Regions from separate parts of the Phormidesmis sp. 146-33 genome, predicted to be linked through region 2. Evidence: predicted binding sites of a transcription regulator. Region 2 holds the regulator's gene; the other holds the start of a gene.

Region 1 (12,017 bases), on a different contig from region 2:
AGCAAGAAATCCTGTCCGGAGGTCCCCCAGATTTGGGGGTTGGGGGGCAGAAGCGTTAAATACTGAAGCGAAAAAACTCTATCGAATTCACGTTAAAACTTACGTCTAAAAAAGGGAATTCTTAGATTGAAACTGCTCAACACTTCTCTATGGCAAACTGTTCTGTAGCCAAAAGCGGCGATCGAGTTCTCGTGGCTGTTATGAACAATCAGCGAGATCTGGAGATTGCGCGCGAGTATCGTTGGTATCGAATTCCGATCGCAAGTGTTGAGAAGTTTCTGAAAAAGTGCTGGGAGCCTCAATGGTTAGCGTTTTATCAGACTAAAGTGTTTGAAAATGAAGCTTATGCAATTCGCTATTATGCGCGAGTGGAAAAGATCGAAATCGTCGATCGCGCCCACTTGTTTCCTACAGAACCTCAATCTGAAAAACGCTATTACAAACTAGAAATTACTCCATTAGAGTGTTTAGCTCAACCGATTGTGAGCCAAAAGCATCGAAGAATTACATTCCTGCAAACGACTTTGGAACAGTTTAGAAATGCCAAAGAAATCAGAGATTTGCAGGGCTGAGTTGATGACTCAAAATTAAAGGGTCATCCTGTTCTTGAAGATTAAAGGAATTGGAGATTAAAAACCTCCAATTCCTTTAAAAGCCTTGACTTTTACTTTTGCGCCGTCAGAAGTCCAGACTTCGTTATCGCCCGATTGAGGATTGCGCCAGAAGAAATCAGTTTTACCGTCTTCGTTAAAGTCGGTTATTTGATAAGACCAGTCTCCCGGTGTCGAGGGGAGATCGATCGCTTGATTGTCTGATCCGATCGCATCTTTTCCCCAGACCCAAACGACATTCTTTCCAGTAAAGCGCTCTCGCCAAAAGATGTCAGTTTTGCCGTCGCCATTGAAATCGACAATCTCATATTGATTGGTGAGCGACTGTGACTTTAGAGAACCAGACTTGACTACGTTAGCGCCATCCATGATCCAGATACTGTTTGCGCCAGTTTGAGTGTTGCGCCAGAAAATATCAGTTTTGCCGTCGCCGTTAAAGTCTGCGATCGCGGCTTCCCAAATTCGTGGCAGGGATAGCAGCTTGCCAGATTGAGCGATCGCCAACCCATCCATCAGCCAGACCACCGTTTCACCCGTCGCTTGATTGTGCCAAAGAATATCAGACTTACTATCCCCATTAAAGTCGCCTGTTCTGTAGTCCCAAATGGGCGCTAATGTGGGCAGAGAGCCGGATTTTTGCAAGGTGCCGTCTTTGATCAGCCAGGCTAGATTTTCACCTGTGGTTCCGTTGCGCCAAAACAGGTCAGTCGTGCCATCTTTGTCAAAATCAACCAGAGTTGGTTCTGTCCAGCCAGACTTGCTCTCTAGGGACGGAAGTGAGCTTCTTTGCTTGACGGTGCCCAGATTGTCGAGGAGCGCGATCGCGTTGTTGTTATCGCTGCGTAAGAACACATCAGTCGTGCCATCGCGATTAAAATCGGGCAGCCTTAATGGATTCAGGTTAGTTGAGATCACCATATTTTGTACCTAAAGCCTCATTGGGTTAGCACTTAGATGCACGCAATTGCAGTATTTCTTGACCACAATAAACTTACAAAGCAGGCGACCCCAAAACCGGAAAACTTTCAGTTCGCAAGCGTTTCTCAGGTTGATGCGACTCCTTGAGGGTCACTCAAAGCGACCCCTTGCGGGTAACTCGAAGAGATCGCCTGCGTGATTTCGGTCGAGGTGGTGACAAATCCAAAGCACTGATTGACGTTATACAGCGTTGCCTGCCAGCAAAATTCTGGAGAAGTTGTGGCGGTGCAGTCTTGAATCAACAGACAATCGTACCCTAAGAAATTTGCATCTTGTAAAGTCGCCATCACGCACTGGTCAGCATTAACACCCGTAAACAAGAGTGTAGTCCGACCGAGGTTGCGAAGGATACTGTCTAGAGGCGTATCCCAAAAGCCACTCATCCGATATTTGTCCACGCTGACATCGCTGGGCTGAGGTTCCAATTCATCGACGATCGCAGCGGCCCAACTGCCTTTCATCAATACGGGAGCCTGATTTTTGGGTAGCGGATCGCCCAATCCAACGCCTACACCACTGGGATTGTAAACATGGCGAGTTGCCGCGCTGATATTCAAAAGATCAGGACGATTGCCCCAATTCAGCCAAATCACGGGTACTTGAAGACTTCGCAGCACAGGTAAAAATCTTTGTAACGGTGCGATCGGCTGACGCGCAGGAGAAACATCCACGCCAATATGAGCTAACCACCCATCAGGATGACAAAAATCGTTTTGCATATCGATGACGACGATCGCTGTTTTAGCCAAATCAACGCGCAGCTTTTTGGTATCTGTGGCAACGATGATCGGATGCGATCGCAAAGGAGAACGGGTCAGATCTGCGGTCGTTTCATCAACTAACCAGGCATTTGGAGGAACGCCCAAGGTGTGAAGCGGTGAATTCATAAAATTGTTCAGTACAGTTAAAACCAGCGATCCCCAAAGGGAACTCTCAGGCACGATCGCTCTTCATTAATTACTACGAATGTTGGCTGAAAAGCTGTTCATCGCATTACGAATTGATTGTCCAATCGAGAAATAATTGAAATCAAACTCTAAATTTCAAAAGATACTTCAGATCTTGGCATGTCTGATCAGTTGAGGATTTTGACGCTCGATCGCACCAACCCAATCCGATAAATTAACTGACGACGATTCATAACCGCAGCCATCAAAATCTGTCATTGGTGATAGTCCCGATCGCTAAATTAGCCGCTCAAACCCTTCATTTTGGACTATAAATATCTCACTTCCTCCCTCCTCCCTCCTCGCGAATGCGGGGCAAAGCCCTCCCTCATCCTTCACCCCCATGCGTTTCCCTACCGTTGCCGCCTGTACCCTTGCTGCTCTTTCTGCTTGGGATGTCTCACAACCTGCCAATGCCAACGTTCCCGAAGCTGCAAATTTGGCTAACGGAGCGGTATCAGACGTAGTTGTCCCGACTGAAGGGGGAGCCTCTGTTCGGGTACAAGCGATCGCACCTCCGGAAACGATCGTCTCTCAGCAATTCTCAGAAACGGCTCCTCAAACCACCTCAGCAACCGGGCAACCCGGCGATCGGTCTGCTCAATATTATCAGGACTATCAAATTCCCACGACAGAAACCGCTCAGACATCCCCAAATTCGCCCTTGGCTCAACCTCAACCTTCGATCAATCCGCCCCCGGTTCAGCCCAGTTCTCAACCTTCGATTAACCAGCCGACCTGGATTGTTCCTCAAGCCCCAGCGCCGTCGAATCCTCCCGTTCGCAATGCGCCTCAGCCCACGTCTGATCTGGTCGTGACGGCAACCGATGTGCAAATCACAGGCGCAAATACCGAACTTCAACAGGTGATTCGCAGTAATATTCGTACCCAACCAGGCGGAACAACCAGCAATAGTCAGCTTCAGCAAGATGTCGCCGCCATTTTGAACACGGGATTATTTGCCAATGCGAGTGTAAACAGTCGGCCGAATTCCAATGGGTTGAGTGTGACGTTTCAAGTCCAACCGATCGTCGTTCGTTCTCTCCAACTTGTCGGCGCGCAGAGCCTCACTCCCGCGATCGCCAACGACTTTCTCAAAGCTCAACTGGGCGCGATCGTCAGTCCCGCTGCTCTCAATCAAGGCGCAAACCAAATTAATCAGTGGTACGCCAAGAATGGATTTAATCTGGCGCGAGTGGTGGCGGTTTCTCCGAGTCGAGACGGCGTAGTGACGATCGAAGTGGCAGAAGGCACGATCGGCGAGATCAAAGTCCAATTTACCGATGAGCAGGGCAAAACTGTTGACGAAAAAGGCGAGCCGATTCGCGGTAGAACTCAAGAAAGCTTTATCAAGCAGCAGTTGCAGACTCGTCCGGGGCAAATTTTTAGAGAAGACGTGGCTCGCCAAGATTTACAACGGCTCGTCAACACAGGCTTGTTTAGCAATGCGCGAGTCGATCTCCAAGGCGATGCCCGCAAGCTGGATGTTGTCTATGTTGTGACCGAAGCCCGCAGTCGATCGGCTAACCTGAGTGGCGGATTCAATGATGATTTGGGCATCTATGGCAGTGTCAACTACAGCGATCGCAACGTCGGCGGCATCGGACAAACGATCAGCGGTAACGTTCTAGCCGGGACGAAGGATGTACAGTTCGACGGTCGCTTTGTCAGCCCATACCGCTCGACTGAACCTGACAAACTGGGCTACAGCGCCAACTTTTTCCGACGACGAGGCATTTCTCGTGTGTTTGACGACGATGAGAGCAAACTGGCCAACGGCGATCGAGCGCGAGAAGGTCGATTTGGCGGCGGCGTTGAGGTCAATCGTCCCCTGGGCAATAACTGGAACGGCTCACTAGGACTCAATTACACCCGCGTTAGTTTACGAGATGCTGCTGGTGATGTGACAAGGCGTGATCGTGATGGCAGTCCGCTTTCGTTTAGTGGAACGGGCATTGACGATCTGGTGACGGTCGGATTCAACGCGACCCGCGACCTGCGCGACAACACCATCAACCCCACTCAAGGATCGCTATTGACGCTGAGTACTGAGCAGTCGTTACCGATCGGTCAGGGCAACATTCTTTCTAATCGTCTGCAAGCCAACTACACCGAGTACCGACCCGTCAATCTGTTGAACTCAATGCAAACTCAAAAGCAGCCAGAAGTTCTCGCTTTTAATGTGCAGGCAGGGACGACGATCGGCGATTTGCCTCCCTACAACGCCTTTACGCTGGGCGGGCCTAATTCAGTTCGGGGTTACGGTGGCAGCGAAGTGGGTATTGGTCGCAGTTACCTATTAGCTTCGGCAGAATATCGCTTTCCGATTTACCGAATTGTCGGCGGTGCCCTGTTTGCTGATTTTGCCTCTGATTTGGGGTCAGCTAAGGGCGTTTTGGGCGAACCGGGGGTCGATCGTAATCGTCCGGGAGCCGGATTTGGCATCGGTGCAGGACTCCGACTAAACTCTCCTCTAGGAATTATTCGAGCCGATTTTGGGGTGAATGATCAAGGGGCAACTCGACTTCAATTTGGAGTGGGTCAAAAATTCTAATTCACCTGGGTTTTGTCTCAAGTTACTTCTGAAACTTCTGATAAAACAATCAATCTCTAAACTCCGCGCTTCAAAGCTCCATTCTTTTGTTATGCTAGTTAAGGCTTAAGTCAACCTCAATCAAACGGCTTTTGCTCTGGTGATCAAACCAGCCTATGCGGATGTGGCGGAATTGGTATACGCGCACGCTTGAGGTGCGTGTGGCTTTGCCTTGCGAGTTCGAGTCTCGCCATCCGCATCAAAAAAAGGGCACTTCGCGATGAGGTGCCTTTTCTTTTTAGAAATTTTGGAGTCAGGAGGAGAAGCAACTTCACTTCCTAGCTCCCAAGCAAGCTGATTAAAAATTGGTTCGACAAGATTTTTTCGGTGCAGTGGTCAAGTCGTCTGCCTCCATGCTGCCAATTCTGACGTGAATTCGATGAAATCCTTCGCTGTCGTTACAAATTAAGGCAGACCCAAAATCCCTCACGAGTGGGGAATTTATGGGGCTGCCGAATTGACCACCGCAGCGAGAGATTTCATCAAATTCGCGTCAACTAAACCTCTAACGGAATTTGTGTCTGCTCGAAATCTTGACGGATTTGCTCAGTCTCAGCGGGCTTGTGGGCAATCAAGTACTTGCTCATAAAGTGAACCTGCGTCCAAACGTCTGAGAAGCCCGCATCTTGAAGCCGTTTTACCAAGTCATCCGTTGTGTAGTGACGGTAGTAAGGCTCATGGAACGTGGTCGCAAACCCATCCATTAAAGGAGCCATTTCGGGTGAGTCGCTGGCTTGGATCGAGTCACAAATCACAAACGTTCCACCTGGCTTGATCACTCGAAAGCATTGATTGATCACATTCTGGCGCGCCTGTGGGGGCAGTTCGTGAAATAGAAAAACGCAGGTAATTGCATGGAAGTAGTGATCCAGATAAGGCAACTCTTCTGCATTCGACTGAAGCAACTGCGGCAACTCACCCGGATTTTGGGACAGCATTTGATTAGCTTTACGCAAATAAGCTGGAGACAAATCCACTCCATATAGAGAAACTTTGGGCAACATACCACGCAGCATTTTAAGCGTCCGCCCTGTTCCACAAGCCACATCCAACACTTTGATCTGACGCGGGTCAATCGAGCTAAAGGTTTGCAATCCCTGCTTTAAGGGAGCCAGCACCCGTCGCCGCATGGCATCCGCCGCCCCATTAAACAACAACTCCACCTGCAAGTCATACAGGTTGGCCGACATATCACTCAGATAGCCGTCTGTCTGATGATGAAAGTTTTGCACATAGTAGCTGGGATAGCCACTCGTCTCGACTTGAGGTGAAAACTCCTGGTGACGCTTCTGGTTAGCCCGATCCCAAATCTGGGGCATATCCAACCAAACAGACGGGTAAAACCGGAAAAAGTCTTCCCAGGGGTTGTCAAACAAAATGCTATCGGGATACACCCCATTTTCGGCATCCTGCCAGTCGGCTTCAAGCACTCGATTAAAGCGCTGCTGAATGTTGAGCAGCAAATCAGCAGAAATGGGAGTCGTTTTCTTTTCGGAGGGAGCGGGGTCAACGAGCTTTAGAATTTGCATACTGAGGGCTTTGTGTGCCAATCCAAAGTAGCTTTTGCCCTGAGAAAAAGTTTGATATGCCAGCTTTGTCAACGTTTCAGGCATGGTAGGTTGGGAAACATTAATCAACTATGTGAATAAGTGTAACGAATAGGATGAGAGAGTTTCACCCCCGATCGACAGATTTTCCAGTACTTTTACTCTTCTCAAATCCAAGTCAATACAACCGATTTATTTTGCCAACAAAAAAGCGACGATCGACTTAAATTTCGATCGCCGCTCAAAACAGATTCACCCAATCCCGCCTGAACAGTCACTTACTAACAGTCGTAGTAAAGCGCAAACTCATACGGATGAGGACGAATGCTCATGGGAATGACCTCACGATCGAGCTTGTAGCTAATCCAGCTTTCGATAAAGTCCTCGGTAAACACGCCACCCGTCGTTAAGAACTCGTGGTCTTTCTCCAGATTTTTGAGAACTTCTGCGAGAGAACCCGGTGTCGAAGGAACCTTTGCTAACTCTTCGGGGCTGAGTTCGTAAATATCTACATCCAACGGTTCACCCGGATCGATCTGATTCTTGATGCCGTCAATTCCTGCACAGAGCATCGCCGCAAACGCTAAATAAGGATTCGCCGTCGCATCGGGACAACGGAATTCTAAACGCTTGGCTTTGGGGTTGCCACCAGACAGCGGAATCCGCACCGAAGCAGAACGGTTACCTTGAGAGTAAGCCAGGTTAACCGGAGCCTCAAAGCCTGGAACTAACCGCTTGTAAGAATTGGTCGTGGGGTTAGTAAAGGCCAGCAGAGAAGGCGCGTGCTTGAGAATGCCGCCGATGTACCAGAGAGCATTTTGGCTCAGACTTGCGTATCCGTCGCCAAAGAAAGTGGGCTGTCCGTCTTTCCAGATCGATTGGTGACAGTGCATTCCCGATCCGTTGTCTCCAAACACGGGCTTGGGCATAAATGTCGTGGTCTTGCCGTACTTTTTGGCCACGTTTTTGATGCAGTATTTGTAGGTCATCAGCCAGTCAGCCGCTTGTACTAGCTCACCGAACTTAAAGCCCAACTCGCACTGCCCGCCTGTCGCAACTTCGTGGTGATGCTTCTCGATCGGCACCCCGCACTTCAACATCGTCAATAGCATCTCAGTCCGCATGTCATGAGAGGTGTCGGTCGGCGCGACAGGAAAGTAGCCTTCTTTGTTGCGAGGCTTATACGCTAAGTTGCCGCCCGGTTCTTGACGACCAGAGTTCCATACGCCTTCGACGCTATCGACGTGGTAGTAGCCTTCATGCTGATTTTGGTCGTAGCGAACGTCATCAAAAATGAAGAATTCTGCTTCTGGGCCAAAAAAGGCCATATCGCCAATCCCTGTGGATTTGAGATAGTCGAGGGCTTTTTGGGCGATCGATCTCGGATCGCGGCTGTAGGGCTGCCCGGTGCGAGGCTCCCGAATGCTGCAAATCATGCTCAGGGTCGGTTCTTCCATAAAAGGATCGATCCAGGCAGTGTTAGGGTCGGGCACCATCGCCATGTCTGACTCGTTAATCGATTTCCAACCCCGAATGCTCGATCCGTCAAACGGCACACCTTCGGTAAAGCTGCTTTCGTCAATTTGATCCTGGTACAGCGTCAAGTGCTGCCAAATACCCGGCGTGTCGATAAATTTTAGATCGATCAGTTGGATGTTCTCGTCTTTGATCTTTGCCAGGATTTCCTGCGGGGTTGCCATGAATGACTCCTTAATTCGTGTCTTGCGTTGCGAGAGCGTTGGGGTTGAAAACTTAGCTTTGCGAAACCTTCCGAATGTCTCAGATTAAAGAAGCACTCGCCTTAACCTGCAACCCTGTGGAGAGATTCATTCAGAATTTTCTTAAGTCCATTTTCTTTACGCTAGAAACTAGTCGTCTAACGGCTGGAATTTGCGGCTTTGGCAAGGATTCTAGCGCCAGGGTTTTAGTCACCTGCATCATGGTAGAAAGAGGCTTACAGGGGTTTTGTATCCTTTGCTACAAAAAACTGAGGATTCTATAGAATTAAACTCAGATTAAGGATTACAAATGCTACCGGAGAAAAGTCTCAGTAGGGTGGCTTCGTTCTAAGCGATGTTAAGCAATGTAAAAATTCTTAAATAGATGCTTCACGATCGTCCCCTCCATAAAATTAGGCTCAACCCCACGTGGTAGACTTTTCCTTAAATTCCATAGACGGTGAGCGATCGACGAATCGCTGTAGGTCGGCGCTCTCAAGTTTATTTTGTCAAGGTTTACAGGGATTATAGGGAGAAAAATTTCATGCGGGACGCAGTAACAAGCCTGATTAGAAACTACGATGTGACGGGTCGCTACCTCGATCGCAACGCCATTGATAGCCTGAAAACCTACTTTGACACGGGGATGGGGCGAGTGCAGGCCGCTGCTGTGATCAACTCCAATGCGGCGGCGATCGTCAAACAAGCTGGCTCAAGACTCTTTGAAGAACTCCCTGAACTGATCCGCCCCGGTGGAAACGCTTATACGACTCGTCGCTACGCCGCTTGTCTGCGAGACATGGATTATTACCTGCGCTATGCCACGTATGCTCTGGTCGCGGGTGATACCGATGTATTGGATGAGCGTGTTTTAGAAGGTCTGCGGGAAACGTACAATTCCCTCGGCGTGCCCTGCGGGCCAACAGTGCGCGGCATTCAGATCATGAAGGAGATCGTGAAAGAGCAGGTGTCTGCGGCGACGGGCGTTGAGAAGCCAGATTTTGTCGATCAGCCGTTTGATTATATGTCTCGTGAGTTGGGCGAGAAGGATCTCTAGGGAAGGGATGAGGGAGGGCTTTGCCCCGCATTCGCGAGGAGGGATGAAAACAACTGATTTGTTGGCATTGGCATCCCTGCATCTCAGATAAGTACTGGGGTTGAGCAACTGACTACTGGTTGAGTGTGGCATCGGGTTCTAAAATCCAAATAGCACAGGCACGATCGCTCTTGGTAATCATGGACTCGTTGCCTTTCTTGGCAAGACGATTTGCAAACTCGATCGCCTCATTCTCAGTGCGAAGTCTTCTCATAAAGCCGTAATATTTGTGGTCAACGACGATCGCCTCCAAAGGTTTTGCGACATCTGGTACGCGAATCTGACACACCTGATATTGCTGAGAAGAGTTCAAGATCCTCCAGAGGCCGTCTTCAGAGTGACGATTAGCAGACTCATAGGGCAACGTTTTTGTCTGGGCATCTGGTTCATAAACCCAAAGAACATCTCCTTTTACAGTCTGCGTAATCATGACCTCATTGCCCCGATAAACCAGTCGAGCCGCAACTTGCAGGGTTTTTGGGTGATCTTTGATTAGCTTAAAAAAACTGTAATATTTTTCCTCAACACAAATGGCTGCGAGCCGCTGACTGTCATCTGGTATCTGAATGTGACAGGAGCGATACTGGGTGCGTTTGAGAATCCGGCAGCGAGGATGATCAGTAATCTGCTTGGAGGCTGCGATCGCCGAGGGAGGAACCTGAAACACCATAGAGTACAACTTTCTAGCTAACTGTGAAGGTTTGTATCAAAACTTAAGAATATTGTCCTCACAACTGTTCCCCATTCAGAACCGTAAATCCCCTAACTTTGAAAGATGAGGCCCCAAAGATCAGGGATTAGGCCGCACTACAAAAAATGTGAAATGATACGTTCATCCTTCCTCGCGAATGCGGGGCAAAGCCCTCCTTACATCCCTCATCCCTCCCCATGAACACTGCTTGTCACATTATTGTTGAGGGTAATCCTGCGATCGTTTACGCCAGCAGAGGCGGCAGACCCGAAAAAGTTTTGCCCATTTTGGAGCGATTTTTGGATAAGTTTTGGCAAGAACGCGACACATCTGGAGAATCGATCGATACGCCAGAATGCCTGGTGGCGCAAATTATTGTGCGGTTTGGCTACGAGATTTGTGAGGATGATTTCTCAAATCTTAAAGTCGGACTGAAATATGATCCAACGGCAGAGTATTTATACTTTGTGGGTGCCGATCGTACTGTTTGTGTTTGGGCGACAAGCGACGAGTATCGTAAGCATCCAGAGTTGGGCGTACAGGCGTGCGATCGTACAGTAGCTTCTTCACTCAGAGTCGGAAGTTAGCGCCTGATCAAGGGTTTTCGCTTCGTTATGGTGTCTTTCTGCCCCCCAACCCCCCAATTCTGGGGGACTTTAAGATAAATTTTCGGTTCAAGGTTTCAGAAAGATTAAGGAGAAGTATTTCATCGAATTCAGGCGAACTGAACCGCTTCAAATTTGCTGGTCGAAAGCGTCTCGGAAAACGATGTAGTCTGCTTCAACTTGGGCGGCGTAGGAGCGAACGTAATCTAATACAACGCTGTGCCAGTTGGGAGCATCTTGGGCAAAGGCGATTAGATCGTCAGCGATCGCTGATCCTTGTCGGCCTCCACTGCGTAACTGTCCCCAGGCGGTGACTTCTGCCATTGTTTGCATGACTCGCTGAAGGCGTTTGATTTTGCCATTCCAGGCGGTGAGATCGACGCGATCGGCGGTCGGTTGGAGTTCTCGCAGCACATAGGATTTGCCGTCTAGCGGTAAGGGGTTGAGCAAGGCGGGCGGTGATTCTTGAAAGCGATGCTGAATGCTGGTGATTCGGTCTGCTTCATTGCTCCAGTTGGGTTGGGGAATCTGGAGATGGGGGTAGAGTGAGGACGATCGCGCCGCCTTCAAATCCAGCAAATAGTTGGCGTGAGGTGAGCCGTTGCCTTCAACGAGAATGATGTAGCGATCGAGTCCCAGACTTCCCGTTCCTGCAATGCGATGGGCGACATCCAATACGTTGAAAAATTGGGGATTCTTCTGAGTCGTTGCCCAAGTGTGGATTAGATCGGTGACCTGCGATCGCGCTTCAGACGTGACCGGAGTAGTTTTTTCTGGAATTAATTTCAGCTTGCGCTGTTTGCCTTTGAGGTCAGTACGATCGGCGAGAAAGGACTTGCGATCGCGCAGTTTCAACCGATTGAGCAAGTCAGCCACTAACCCTTTAGCGGTTTCACGATGAATGGTGCGATCTTTACCTGTAGCGAGGGCAGCGGTGTAGCTTTCTAGAAAATAATTGCAGAGTCCCTGGGCTTCTTCGTCGCTGATATCCAAAGTATGCGCGCCGACCAAAACGCTGGTGAGAAATCTGGTTACATCCCACGTACAGGGCGCTAGAGCCGATTCGTCGAAGTCGTTGAGGTCAAAATAAACAAGGCGATCGTCTCCTTTGTAGCTGCCAAAATTTTGCAGATGTAGATCACCACAACTCCAGACCGGGGGAGCATTATTGATCGCAGCGTCCGCAGGCAAATCTTGATAAAACAGATGGCAAGTGCCCCGCAAAAAAACG
Region 2 (12,017 bases):
TTCGTGAATAATTGCCCGACCAGACCCGGATTCAAGCTAGAAGGCTGAGACGTTGCGATTAGCGTTTCCCAGACTGCCGCATCCGAACTGTCTACAAACTGAGTCAGGCGATCGAGAAACTCGCGAATCGTCTGTGGCTCCATCGATAGCAACACAGACAACGACTGCTTTTTCTCCGTCGGTTCTTCTTGCGCCGTGTCAAACAAACCTGCCTCAACGCCCTCCACTCGAATGGATTGAGGTCTTGAGCGATAAGCCACCAGCAGACCACAAAACTGTTTTGACCAGATCAGTAAAAAATAATCTCGCTTAAGCTGACTCTCAGAAAGCGATCGCCACAACGCCGGATGCTCGTGAGTCACACGGCCCGCATCGTCTGCCATAGGGCTATCCGCAATTTCTTCAGCAGCGTCTTCTTTTTGATTTCTAAATAAGTAAACAGCTTCGGGTGGCGTTGCCGATTCACGATAGCGATCGATTTCAGCTTGCCAAGCTTCCCCACGAGGCATCTTTGCCCAAATTGAAGCCGAAATCTGCTGCTCGACTAGCAAATCAATCAGGCTGCTCACCAATGACTTAAAGGTGACCGGGCTGGTCTGTAGCACAAACGGCGTTTGCTCAGAACTGGCTGCCAATTCGTAAAGGGAAATCTCTGGAGTCACGAAGGAGGTCATAGGGACATTTGGGAGAAGAATCGGTATTGAATCGGTAAAATTGACTACTGTGATTCGGCAGCCGTTGACGGCGATCTGACCCCTTATATCTAGCCGCAATCTGCCAAAATTGCTAGTTTCTGAACGTTTTTCCGTAACATCCCTGAGACAAGGGTAAAACCACGTAATAGAAGAAATGAGGTCAGCGATCGGGGCAGTCTCGATTTAAGTAGGGAGGGATTCCTATGTCTAGAGGTTACCCTGATGACCAACGCAAAATTAACATTTTTGGTAAATTCCCTCAGCGCTTTTTCGGGGATCGGCTCATGATGAAGAAAATTTCAGAAAGTCAACCGTTACCCGTTGAGATAAAGCCGCTTGCCTGGTTGACGGATTGCTCACACCGTCCAATCCAAGGTGCTTGCGGGTAACTCGAAAAGATCGCCTCTCTCTTCAGAAGAATGAAGATATCTGCATAAGTCTGCCTATCTATCAATGAGCTTTAATAAAGAGTTACATACTCTAGGCGTAACGGGATAGCAAACCTGTGAAGTTCTTCTCAGCGCTCCCGTTAGACCCAACTTGGACGAAACTCAACCTTCTATAGACGGCTATGGACAGCAGACAGTTTCCTCTAGTCTGACGAAATTGGTGACCCCCATGAACAATCAACCCACACCCGAAGTGAGTGAATTGCTGACCAGCTTAAAGCGGTGGATCTGGATTTTGTGTATTCCTGCTTGGTTGTTTGGCGCGATCGAGCGAGGCGCAACCGCTTTCTCTCATCCCTGGGTGACCCCTCTGGATCTGCTCCAGATTTTGACGGCGGCGTTCTTTCTCACAAGCTGGCTGCTACTAAAGCCCAGACGCTCTGACGAGCCGACAGCGTGAGATGACAAATATACCTGTAAGGAGAAACTAATATGACTGGACAAATGTGCTGGCTGGCAGGCTTTGGGTCAGGAAACAAAATCTTACATCTGAGAGAACAGCCCCTCAAGCCCTGGATGCCTTACACTGCCTTTCCGCAATACCGCGTCCCAGATCTACAAGTCCCTGGTGCGTCAAAAGGTTGGACAACTTACCAAAGGCTAAGACAGGCAGGTTGGGCGTTGATTCCGACAGCAGAGGCCTACACAAAAGTTGCGCCATCAGAAGTCCAATTGCTCGTCGGTCAATAAATTCGTCTTCTAAATGTCAAGAACAACGTCAAGAAAACTGTGCTAAGGATTGCCACTCCCGAAATTCTTTCATCTCTCTTCACTCTGACGAAGAACTAGCAGCGCCGATCGCTCTTCGGTGTACTGATTCGCTTTTGCATAGTCGCCCTGAGCATAGTAAGCCACCTTCAGCGTTCCTAAGATCTGTTCTTGGAGGCGAGGGTCTTGAAGCTTGCGAGCGATCGTCAGCCGCTGTTCGTGATAGGTGACGGCTTGAGTGCTTTCACCCAGCGCATCCCAAGAAACGCCCAAACTGCCCAAAGCTTGCTCTTCTGCTCGGAGATCGCCCACTTCTTGCGCCAGACAGAGCCGCTGTTGATTGTAAAAAATTGCGTTTTTGTGATCGCCTGCTGCATAAAAGGCATTGCCCAAATTTCTGAGAACCTGACCTTCTAGACGACGATCGTCAATCTCTTGCGCCAGTCTCAATCGCTGTTTGTAGTAGTCGATCGCCTGGTCATAATTTCCCAGCGCATAGTGGGCATTTCCCAGATTTTTGAGAATTTGCCCTTCGACGTGCCGATCTGCAAGTTCTTGAGCGATCAGTAATGCTTGCTGCTCACAGTCGATCGCACCTTGATGATCACCAGATGCTTTGTAAGCCAGCCCCAAATTGTTGAGCGCAGCCATCTCTCCGCGTCGATCGTGAATTTCTCGCGCCAGGGTCAGACTTTGCTGCTGATATTCAACCGCCTTGGGGTGATCTGCCAGGTGACGATAGGCATTGCCCAGCGTACCCAACACTTTGACGCTACTGAGGTAGCTTTTGATTTTTTGAGCCAAGCCCAGACTGCGTTGAGAATAATCGATCGCCTCAGCATAGTCTCCCACGCTATAGCAAGCCATTCCCAAACTGCCCAAAGCCTTCTCAACGCCCTGCTGATCATCAATCTCCAAATAAATCGCTTGGGCCTGCTGGAGTCGCTGAAGCGCGAGTTGAAACTGTCCCGCTTGATGCTGCTCGATGCCCTCTCTGAGCAAGCGATCGGCTTCTGATTTACGAACGTCTGCTGATTGAATCAGGGTCGCATCGCAAGGCTGAATGTCTGGAGAAATGGTTTCGCGATCGTCTCCCACATTCTCCACTTGACCGTGTGCTTGATTCCGGTCACTCATAAGTACACGCCTCTAAACTCGCTTTGCTGAATTCTTCCAACAAGACTGAGGGTTCAGCAGATCGAATGTTGCAGGGTCAGAGATGCGTCTCGTCTGCCCCAGCCTGCAATCTCAAATCTGATCAGCCTATCGGTTCCGAGGCTAACTTTTTTTCTGACAAGGCTAATCCGTAAATACGCTCACCTCCCGCATCCGTCTTTATAAAGTTCTCAGTGTCGTCCTCAGAGTTTTTTCTGGGCCAACCATTCCAACACTTGGGCATTCACGACTTCGGGGCGTTCGTCATGGGGACAGTGCCCCGTATCTGGGATGCCGACAAATTGCACATCATGGGTGTCAGTGAGCGATCGATAAATCTCAGCGCCTGCGATCGGTGTCCAGGGATCAGCTTCGCCCCACAACACCAACAGCGGCACCTTAATTTTAGGAAACAATTCCGTTGGTCGAGGGCCAGCCGGAGCCGAGAGAATCGACGCAAACACTTTTTGGGCACCCGGATCGCAAGACGGCTCGTGCAGCAGATCGACTAACTCGTCTGTAATTGCATCAGGATCGCGATAAACCTGCTTGAGACTGTTGCGAATTCGAGCTTTTTGACGGACGCGATCGAAGAGCCATGGCCCAAACGCTTGAGAACTCACAACTTTTGAGAAAGTACCCATGATCATCCGCAATGGCAGATTTAACTCTTCAGGTCGGTGATTGAGTCCTCCAGCAGGATTGAGCAACACGCCCCCAGCCGAGATTTCGGGATGTTCGGCTAACAGCATCAGACAGAGCAAGCCGCCGATCGAGTTACCGACAAATACGGTAGGCTGCTGAATCTTGGCGGCCCAAAAGTCGCGGATCAACTCGACCCAAAGCTCCAGGTTATAGTCCAATTCAGGCTTTGAGGAACCGCCAAACCCCAGCAGATCGAGAGCAAACACCTGGTAGCCAGCCTCAGCGAGAACGGGAATATTTTTGCGCCAGTGTCCGATTGAGGCCCCAAATCCATGAATTAATACCAAAGGCTGGCCTGTCCCCATAGACACATAGCGAATCTGATGCCCTTGCCATTCCCAAGTTTGTCGCTCAAAAGTTGCTGGAGTCGGAAGTTGCTCTACTGTCACGGTTCGTTTTGTGAAGTTTTCTTAAGACTTCTCCATCATAATATTTCACGTCTAAATTTTCAGCGTCCAGCGCGTTCTGAGTTAAAGCCACCTACTTTCCTGATTTCTTTAGCTCTGATGGCGACTGGAGCGCCTGGTCAAGAACAACGCGAGCGGTCTCGGCTTGAGAACGAGCTTCTCGGTAGCGCATGTTGGTCTGAGCATAGGTTTTGAGAACCTTGAAGCCTTCTTTGAGGCTGTTGATTTCTTCTTCGCTGACTAGCTCATCCGTAAAGAGAATGTCGATTTGTTCGCGAACTTGCAGCGCTTCAGAGCGTGATTCTTGAGCCTTGAGTTTGAGGGTTGCCAGACTGCTAAGAACCTGAACGGCTTGATTGAGGGCATCTTCATCACTGGAAGCGATCGCGCCTTGATCTTTAATTTCGATAAAGTGCTGCGGCCCAAAGCCATCCGTTAGCTCGGTGGGCAGTTTGCCGTCATCCATTAGTTCCATCAGTTGATCCATTGCCTTCTCGCGAGCTTTGGCAGAATCCTTACCAGAGACCGTGAGAATGACTTCGGGACTTTGAGCAAGCGTGTATTGAACCATAAAAAGTAGGAGGTAAGGAGTATGGATGTTCTTTTTTCATCCTTCTACATCCTATATGCTGAGAAGCGATGCGATTTCCTGATTTCCGGCTTTTTGGTTTTTCAGGCTTGACATCTCTATGAGTATCTGCAATAGTAGAACTTGTCCGAATTTTGCGGGTATAGCTCAGTGGTAGAGCGTCACCTTGCCAAGGTGAATGTCGCGCGTTCGAATCGCGTTACCCGCTTTTTAATTAAAAATTTTTTAATCCCAGATTGATGAATTCTCAATGCAAGAGTTGAATGTCTTCGACTAAAAGGCAGCACCCTAAAAGTCTCTAGAGCTTTCGGTAAATTAAGCTCCTTGACGCTGGGTAATACCGCTCTTCAACACGGTCATCGTTCTGAAATCTTCAACTCACAACGTACTTTTTGACAAGCTTATTACTGAATTGATCTTTGAATCGATCTATTGATTAATCTATTGACTTCCAGCCTGATTAAGATGGGTAACAGATCTTAAAAATCTTCAGATGAACGACGAATTTAAGCTCAAACCTTAAGCAATTGTTAGAGACTTAGCTCAATCCCTGCAAAAATTCAACTACCTGGCAGAATAGTGTAGTATCGAGCACAAAAACTGCTTGAAGAGTAAGTTTAAGTGTTCTAAAGTCATCAATCTCTTACAGATCATCTGACAGCCAAGTAAAAACCGTTGCCAGGTCAATCAAGAGAGTTTAAGAGCACGAGTTCGACAAGGAACATGGTAGTGACCAAAGAGCGACCACTTGCAGCATTATTTCGCCAGATTGGGGGCGGTGCCTTTCCACCTGTCGTTGAGACGTTTGAGCGAGGCAAAACGATCTTCTTTCCAGGCGACCCCGCAGAACGAGTTTATTTTTTAGTCAAAGGTGCCGTCAAGCTTTCGAGAGTTTATGAGGCGGGTGAGGAGATTACGGTTGCCTTACTGCGAGAAAACAGCGTGTTTGGGGTACTGTCACTGATCACCGGGCAACGCGCCGATCGCTTTTATCATGCGGTTGCGTTCACATCGGTTGAGTTGCTGTCTGTTCAAATTGAGCAGGTTGAAAAAGCACTCAAAGACAACCCCGAACTCTGTCTGCTAATGCTGCGAGGGCTGTCGTCTCGAATTCTACAAACCGAAATGATGATCGAAACGTTGGCGCATCGAGATATGGGGTCGCGTCTGGTGAGTTTCTTGCTGATTCTCTGTCGCGATTTTGGCCTGCCCAGTCAAGAAGGGATCACGATCGACCTCAAGCTGTCTCATCAAGCCATTGCAGAAGCGATCGGCTCAACGCGGGTGACCGTGACTCGTCTGCTGGGAGACTTGCGACAGGACAAAATGATCTCTATTCACAAAAAGAAGATCACTGTCCACAATCCAGTCACCTTGAGTCAGCAGTTTACCTGATCGCTAGCCAGTCGGCGAAGCCTGAAGGCGTACAAATTTCAGGCTTCACACCTCGCCTATTACCAATCGTCTTCTCTAAATAGAAATTGACCTTCTGAATTGAGGTAGGGTGACTTCCAGCGGGTCAATTCTTTATCAGGGCAGATGTCTAGTCCTTCTCCCACGCCGTAGGGGTGCATTCCGCAGACTAGCACGTTGCCGTTGTAGGCTTGCCCATGATAGTGACGACAGCCGACACAGATGGGGTGTTGGTTGAGCAGCGGTTCTACAGTTTGCATCATCGGTTGGGCAGCTTCTCCGACCATGCCTTCAAACCCAAAATAGGCTTCTAAAACGGGGTTGACTAGCTCATTAATGTATTGGTCAATCTCATCTGTAAAGGTATTTTGTGCCTGTGCCGAAAGCTCGTCAGAAAGCTCTACAAACACGTTGACCACTTCTGTCACTTCTCTCGACACTTCAACAAAGAAGCCTTCGATGTGATCCGCGATCGTTTCTAACAGTTCAGAAAAATCTTTTTGCCACTCTTCCATAGGGTTCTCACCGGGGTTGCGTTCCAAAAGGGATGGATGATTGAGCGTTGATTCCCTTGTGTGAGGCTGCGCTAGATGGCTAAAGATTCCTACCATCAAAGGGTTCTATCCAAGGGAATAGCTTCGCTATCATAGCGCAAACTTTTATGGTTCAATCTGGTCAAAAAGAAGGCAATCGCTTTCTGATTTTGCGATTCTCACTAGCCCAAACGCCTTGAGAAGATTCAGTGATTTCAGAAGATTTGCAAAAGACTATAAATCAAAAAGTTTCTTCATATGTTCACAACAATTACGCGACAGAAATGCTGCTATCGCTAGAGGCATTGAGTTAGCTCTCTTGATTAAACTGAACCTGATTCTAAATTGGGAGACGCTCGTTGTGAACAATTCGATCGTGATGATTTTACTCTTGGGGCTGCTGCTGATGATGCTGATTGCTCCTTTTTCAGCGCTGTCTCTGGTGATGCTGGTAGTGTTGGTTTCAGCGATCGGCTGGACAGGTTGGCAACTAATCCGGACGTTGGTCAAAGGAGACGCTTAACTCAAAACAAAAAGCAGGGATCAATGGGTTTTCTGTGGCTTTAAAGTATGAGTAGGTCGAGAGTCTCGATCGCCTGATGCTTTTGTTAGATGACATCTGCAAAATTTTATTGCAATTAGGGGACGGCTCAAGATTTAAAATGCTTTTTCTACCTACCCGCTATTTTGAGCTAAACCCATGAAGTCTTACCTGGCTGCTGCAATTCAAATGAATAGTCTGCCCGATTTACACAAGAATCTGGCGCAGGCAGAAGAACTAATCGATCTCGCGGTGCGTCGAGGAGCGGAACTGGTTGGGTTGCCAGAAAACTTTTCTTTTTTGGGAGACGAGCAGGCAAAACTAGCCCAGTCTGAGGAAATTGCTCAAGAGAGCGAAAAGTTTCTCAAAACAATGGCGCAGCGTTTTCAAGTCACGATTTTGGGCGGCGGTTACCCTGTCCCGGTTGGCAACGGTAAAGTCTACAACACCGCCCTGCTGGTCGCCCCCAATGGTCAGGAAATTGCTCGCTATGAAAAAGTACATCTTTTTGATGTCAATTTGCCCGACGGCAACACGTACCGCGAATCGTCGATGGTCGTTGCTGGCTTGAAAATGCCGCCCGTCTACCCGACCAAAGAGCTAGGCAACCTGGGGCTGTCAGTCTGCTATGACGTGCGATTTCCAGAAATATATCGTCAACTATCACAGATGGGAGCAGAGGTGTTGTTTGTCCCCGCAGCGTTTACGGCACACACGGGCAAAGATCATTGGCAGGTTTTGCTACAGGCGAGAGCGATCGAGAATACCTGTTATGTGATTGCCCCCGCTCAAACCGGACGACACAATACGCTGCGTCAATCCCACGGTCACGCCATGATTGTTGACCCCTGGGGCGTGATTTTGGCAGATGCAGGCGACACACCAGGAGTGGCGATCGCGGCGATCGAACCCGCCCGTCTCGAACAAGTCCGCCGCCAAATGCCCTCTCTCCAACACCGAGTCTTTGTCTAGAGCAGTAAGGACTTTTGAATGAGTTCTGAATGGGTTTTGACTTGTCTCACTCACTCCTCAGTCCTCAGTCCTCACTCCTCAGTCCACACTCCTGACTCCACACTCCTGACTCCACACTCCTGACTCCACACTCCACAATGTAAAGAAGCTTGTACCATTGGAAGGGACGATTTTGAGTGAACCATGATCGATCCCTTCGCCTGGATAACGGCTTCTATTTACGATTCTGTTTTTGTCATCCCTCCGATTTTGGCGACTGCCGCCGAGACTGAAAATCCTTCTCTCGTGCTGGCAGGCGTGCTGTTGAGTTTGGTCGCTGTCTATCTAGCCAGCAAACTTGGGGGAGAAATTTGCGCCCGCATTGATCTGCCTCCGGTGTTGGGAGAGTTGGTCGGAGGAGTCGCGATCGGGGTTTCTGCCCTCCATCTTTTAGTGTTTTCAACCGGAGGAAGCAACGCGAGTGGATCTCTGATCATGCAAATGCTTCAGATGTCGGCTCACGTCAGTCCTGCTGAGTTAAATGCTACCTTTGCTGCCCAGAGTGAAGTAATTTCGGTGTTGGCAGAGATTGGCGTTGTGATTTTGCTGTTTGAGATTGGGCTAGAGTCAGATCTCAAAGAATTGCTGAGAGTTGGCCCACAGGCGGCGATCGTGGCCTGCGTTGGGGTGGCGCTGCCGTTTGCGATGGGGACAGCGGGATTGATGACGATTTTTGCGGTTCCAGCAGTTCCAGCGATTTTTGCGGGGGCGGCTCTGACGGCGACCAGCATTGGCATTACAGCGAGAGTCTTGTCCGAGCTTCAGCGGCTCAGTTCTAAAGAAGGTCAAATCATTGTTGGGGCGGCTGTCTTAGACGATGTGCTAGGGATTATTGTGCTGGCGGTGGTTGCAGGATTAGCTAAAACAGGCGAAGTGCAGGTAGGCAACATTGTCTATCTGATTATCAGTGCAGCAGTTTTTTTGGTCGGGAGTCTCTGGCTGGGACTGTTGCTCAATCCGTTTTTGATCTCGCTGGTCAACGAATTGAGAACTCGTGGACAGTTGTTAATTGTCTCCCTGGTTTTTGCGTTTTTGCTGTCTTACATTGCAGTCGTGATTCAGCTTGAGGCGATTTTGGGCGCGTTTGCGGCGGGGCTGATTTTAGCGGACACCGAGAAGCGTAAAGAACTGAGAGAACAGATCGAGCCGATCGCCGATATGTTGGTGCCAATCTTCTTTGTTGTCGTCGGTGCCCGCACGGATGTGAGCGTCTTGAATCCGTTTGTCGCCAGCAATCGGGAAGGCTTGATCATGGCGACCTTTCTCATCATCGTGGCGATCGCAGGCAAGGTCGTGACGGGCTTTACGCTGTGGGGTCAGCCAGACTTAAACAAACTGGCGATCGGCGTGGGGATGATTCCGCGAGGCGAAGTGGGGCTAGTGTTTGCGGCGATTGGGGCGACTAGCGGCGTGTTGTCGGAGTCATTGCAGGCGGCGATCGTGGTCATGGTGATTTTCACCACATTTATTGCACCTCCCCTGCTGCGCGTCGTGTTTTCTAAAGAAGCGTCTTCAGAAGGTTTGACGGGCGAAGTTTCGGCGGTTGAAGGGCTGATCGAAGACGCGGTGGGTGATCGTCCACAGTCCTGATATGTGAAACTAGTCGGCGATCGCTTGCGTAAAGATACGGACAGGCGATCGCCGAAAAAATATATTCCAAAGAAGGCAACTATATTAGAATGCTGTAGCCTAAATCTAAGTTCACAAACGAGATAGATGGGCGGTCATACTAACTGGCAGGCGTTTAAAAATTTCATGCTGAAGGATTACTCTGCTCAAAATTCTATAAATACTTTCCGAAACTTGAGAACTGAGATCTGCGTCTGCCAAATTCAAGGGTGCAAAAGATTCTACTGAATAAAGCAGAATTTTCCAGAAAAGAGGGGACGATCGGAGAAGACTAAATAGGCAACGACGGCAAAATAGAAGTCAAAAAGATTGGGCTTTAGATCTGATTGGATGTTTACTATCGAACTTCTTTGCGAAATGATCCAAAACCTCAAGCGGTTGGTCTAAAGTCCAGTGTCTAATGTTTAATAGTCTGCGTCTGATGGTGATTCAATTTAACGGCGGGGTTAAGGTTTTTTCTGACCCGGCCCTTTCTTGTCTGCTTGAAAATGTGCTTAATCATAGGAACTGTGGTGATTTTCTAACCCGATCGCGATGCGCGGCAAACAAGGAGCGATGACTTTGAAACGCAACGTATTTGAACAGGAAATAGAAAATAGGAACCTAAAAAAAGGAAGGCTAAATTTCTACTTTTTTTTCTACCTTTTGCCTTTTGTTCTATTTCTATTTCCTTCGGCTGCTGAGGCCGCAAGGTTACAGTTTTGGCGGTTTGATTCGAGTCAAAATCGCTTAGAGTTTACAACTGATAATGGGGTGCAGCCCAGGGCCCAACTGATTGCAAATCCGACTCGATTGGTGATTGATTTACCAGGGGTCATACTGGGTCGCCCCGCCGTCACAGAATCTTACAGTGGGGCGATCAAGTCGGTGCGGGTGGGTCAGTTCGATCGCGGCACGACGCGGATTGTCGTTGAGATGGCATCGGGCTATACGATCGACCCCAGCCAGGTCAAATTTCGCGGGGCCACACCTCAACAGTGGAGCGTCCAGTTACCCACGCCGCAAGTAGACAGGACTGCCAGCGCGCCTGACAATTCTGTGACGGTTCCCACTCAGTCGCCTATTTCTTCTAGTCCCGGTGTTAGCACCCGATCGTTTATTCAAAACGTGCAGCCGACTCCGGATGGGTTTTTTATCCGCATGACGGGGGGCACTCCACAAGTGCGATCGATCAGAAGCAGCGATCGGCGACAGATGTTTATTGATCTATACGGGTCAGCCCTTTCGCCGAATCTGACTTCTCGCAACTTTATCAGCGATCGCAATGGGGCAAGTCGGCTTCAAGTGTCTCAGCTTCAGGCTTCTGTGGTGCGTTTGACGCTGACCGTTTCGCCCAATAGCGCTGATTGGCAGGCAACTCCCAGCGGGACAAATGGCTTAGTGTTGTTGCCCCAGTTGGGGACGGCCTCCACGCCTCAACCGAGCAATCCGCCAAACAGTCCGCCACCCATCGCTCAAAATCAGGGCGGCGTGGCTACCATTCAAGCGGTCGAATTGGATGAGGGCAGTCGCCAACTTCTGATTCGGGCTGATCGTCCCATCACCTATACCTCTGGATGGGATCGGGCTTCTAGTTCTTACCGCATCACCGTTCCGTCGGCTCAGTTGGATCGATCGGTGCGCGGGCCGAGCCTTTCTGCCAACAGTCCTTTATTACAGGTGCGGCTGAGACAAGAAGATGCCCGTACGGTGGCGATTTTGTTGTCTCCAGCGGCCGGGGTACAAATTGGCGATATCAATCAACCGAGTCGGCAACTGCTTGCCCTACAACTACGGCGATCGGGGCTATTTGCGGTTTCACCTCCGAGCAGTTCACCGGGTTCTACGATTCCTGTGCCGCCTGCGACCAATCCGATTCCAACGGTGCCACGAGTGCCCAACGGACGGCGGGTTGTGGTGATCGATCCAGGTCATGGCGGCCCTGATCCGGGAGCCGTGGGAATTGGAGGCTTGCAGGAAAAAGAAATCGTTACGGACATCAGCAGACAAGTCGCCGCGATTTTAGAACAGCAGGGCGTGCAGGCAGTTTTGACGCGATCGAACGATATTGATCTCGATCTAGAACCTCGCGTCGCTCTGGCCGAAAGAGTTAACGCCACTCTATTTGTCAGCATTCACGCCAACGCAATCAGCATGAGCCGACCGGATATCAGCGGGCTTGAAACCTACTACTTTGATAGCG

The links. The regulator NtcA, encoded in region 2, controls nitrogen genes in cyanobacteria. The targets are predictions, from matches to a motif close to TTTGTANNNNNNNNTACAAA.
Region 1: a site for NtcA is predicted at 8,641-8,660, ahead of glnA (type I glutamate--ammonia ligase). Genes of this name have one in related genera too.

What each region holds. Positions count from the first base shown of each region.
Region 1 is NZ_JBJPHU010000001.1:196,239-208,255, forward strand. Features, by position in the region: gene ACJ2PR_RS00930 (hypothetical protein) at 150-572, shown strand; gene ACJ2PR_RS00935 (FG-GAP repeat domain-containing protein) at 630-1,529, opposite strand; gene ACJ2PR_RS00940 (cysteine hydrolase family protein) at 1,655-2,476, opposite strand; gene ACJ2PR_RS00945 (BamA/TamA family outer membrane protein) at 2,880-5,090, shown strand; tRNA gene ACJ2PR_RS00950 (tRNA-Leu) at 5,248-5,328, shown strand; gene ACJ2PR_RS00955 (class I SAM-dependent methyltransferase) at 5,627-6,742, opposite strand; gene glnA (type I glutamate--ammonia ligase) at 6,958-8,376, opposite strand; gene apcB (allophycocyanin subunit beta) at 8,939-9,451, shown strand; gene ACJ2PR_RS00970 (hypothetical protein) at 9,564-10,160, opposite strand; gene ACJ2PR_RS00975 (histidine kinase) at 10,379-10,768, shown strand; gene ACJ2PR_RS00980 (DUF2252 domain-containing protein) at 10,916-12,017, opposite strand, start outside.
Region 2 is NZ_JBJPHU010000032.1:40,073-52,089, reverse strand. Features, by position in the region: gene ACJ2PR_RS15000 (ATP-binding protein) at 1-674, opposite strand, end outside; gene ACJ2PR_RS14995 (hypothetical protein) at 1,314-1,544, shown strand; gene ACJ2PR_RS14990 (hypothetical protein) at 1,577-1,834, shown strand; gene ACJ2PR_RS14985 (tetratricopeptide repeat protein) at 1,904-2,989, opposite strand; gene ACJ2PR_RS14980 (alpha/beta fold hydrolase) at 3,211-4,101, opposite strand; gene ACJ2PR_RS14975 (hypothetical protein) at 4,193-4,690, opposite strand; tRNA gene ACJ2PR_RS14970 (tRNA-Gly) at 4,845-4,916, shown strand; gene ntcA (global nitrogen regulator NtcA) at 5,432-6,103, shown strand; gene ACJ2PR_RS14960 (hypothetical protein) at 6,163-6,636, opposite strand; gene ACJ2PR_RS14955 (hypothetical protein) at 7,016-7,177, shown strand; gene ACJ2PR_RS14950 (carbon-nitrogen hydrolase family protein) at 7,355-8,167, shown strand; gene ACJ2PR_RS14945 (cation:proton antiporter) at 8,351-9,796, shown strand; gene ACJ2PR_RS14940 (N-acetylmuramoyl-L-alanine amidase) at 10,481-12,017, shown strand, end outside.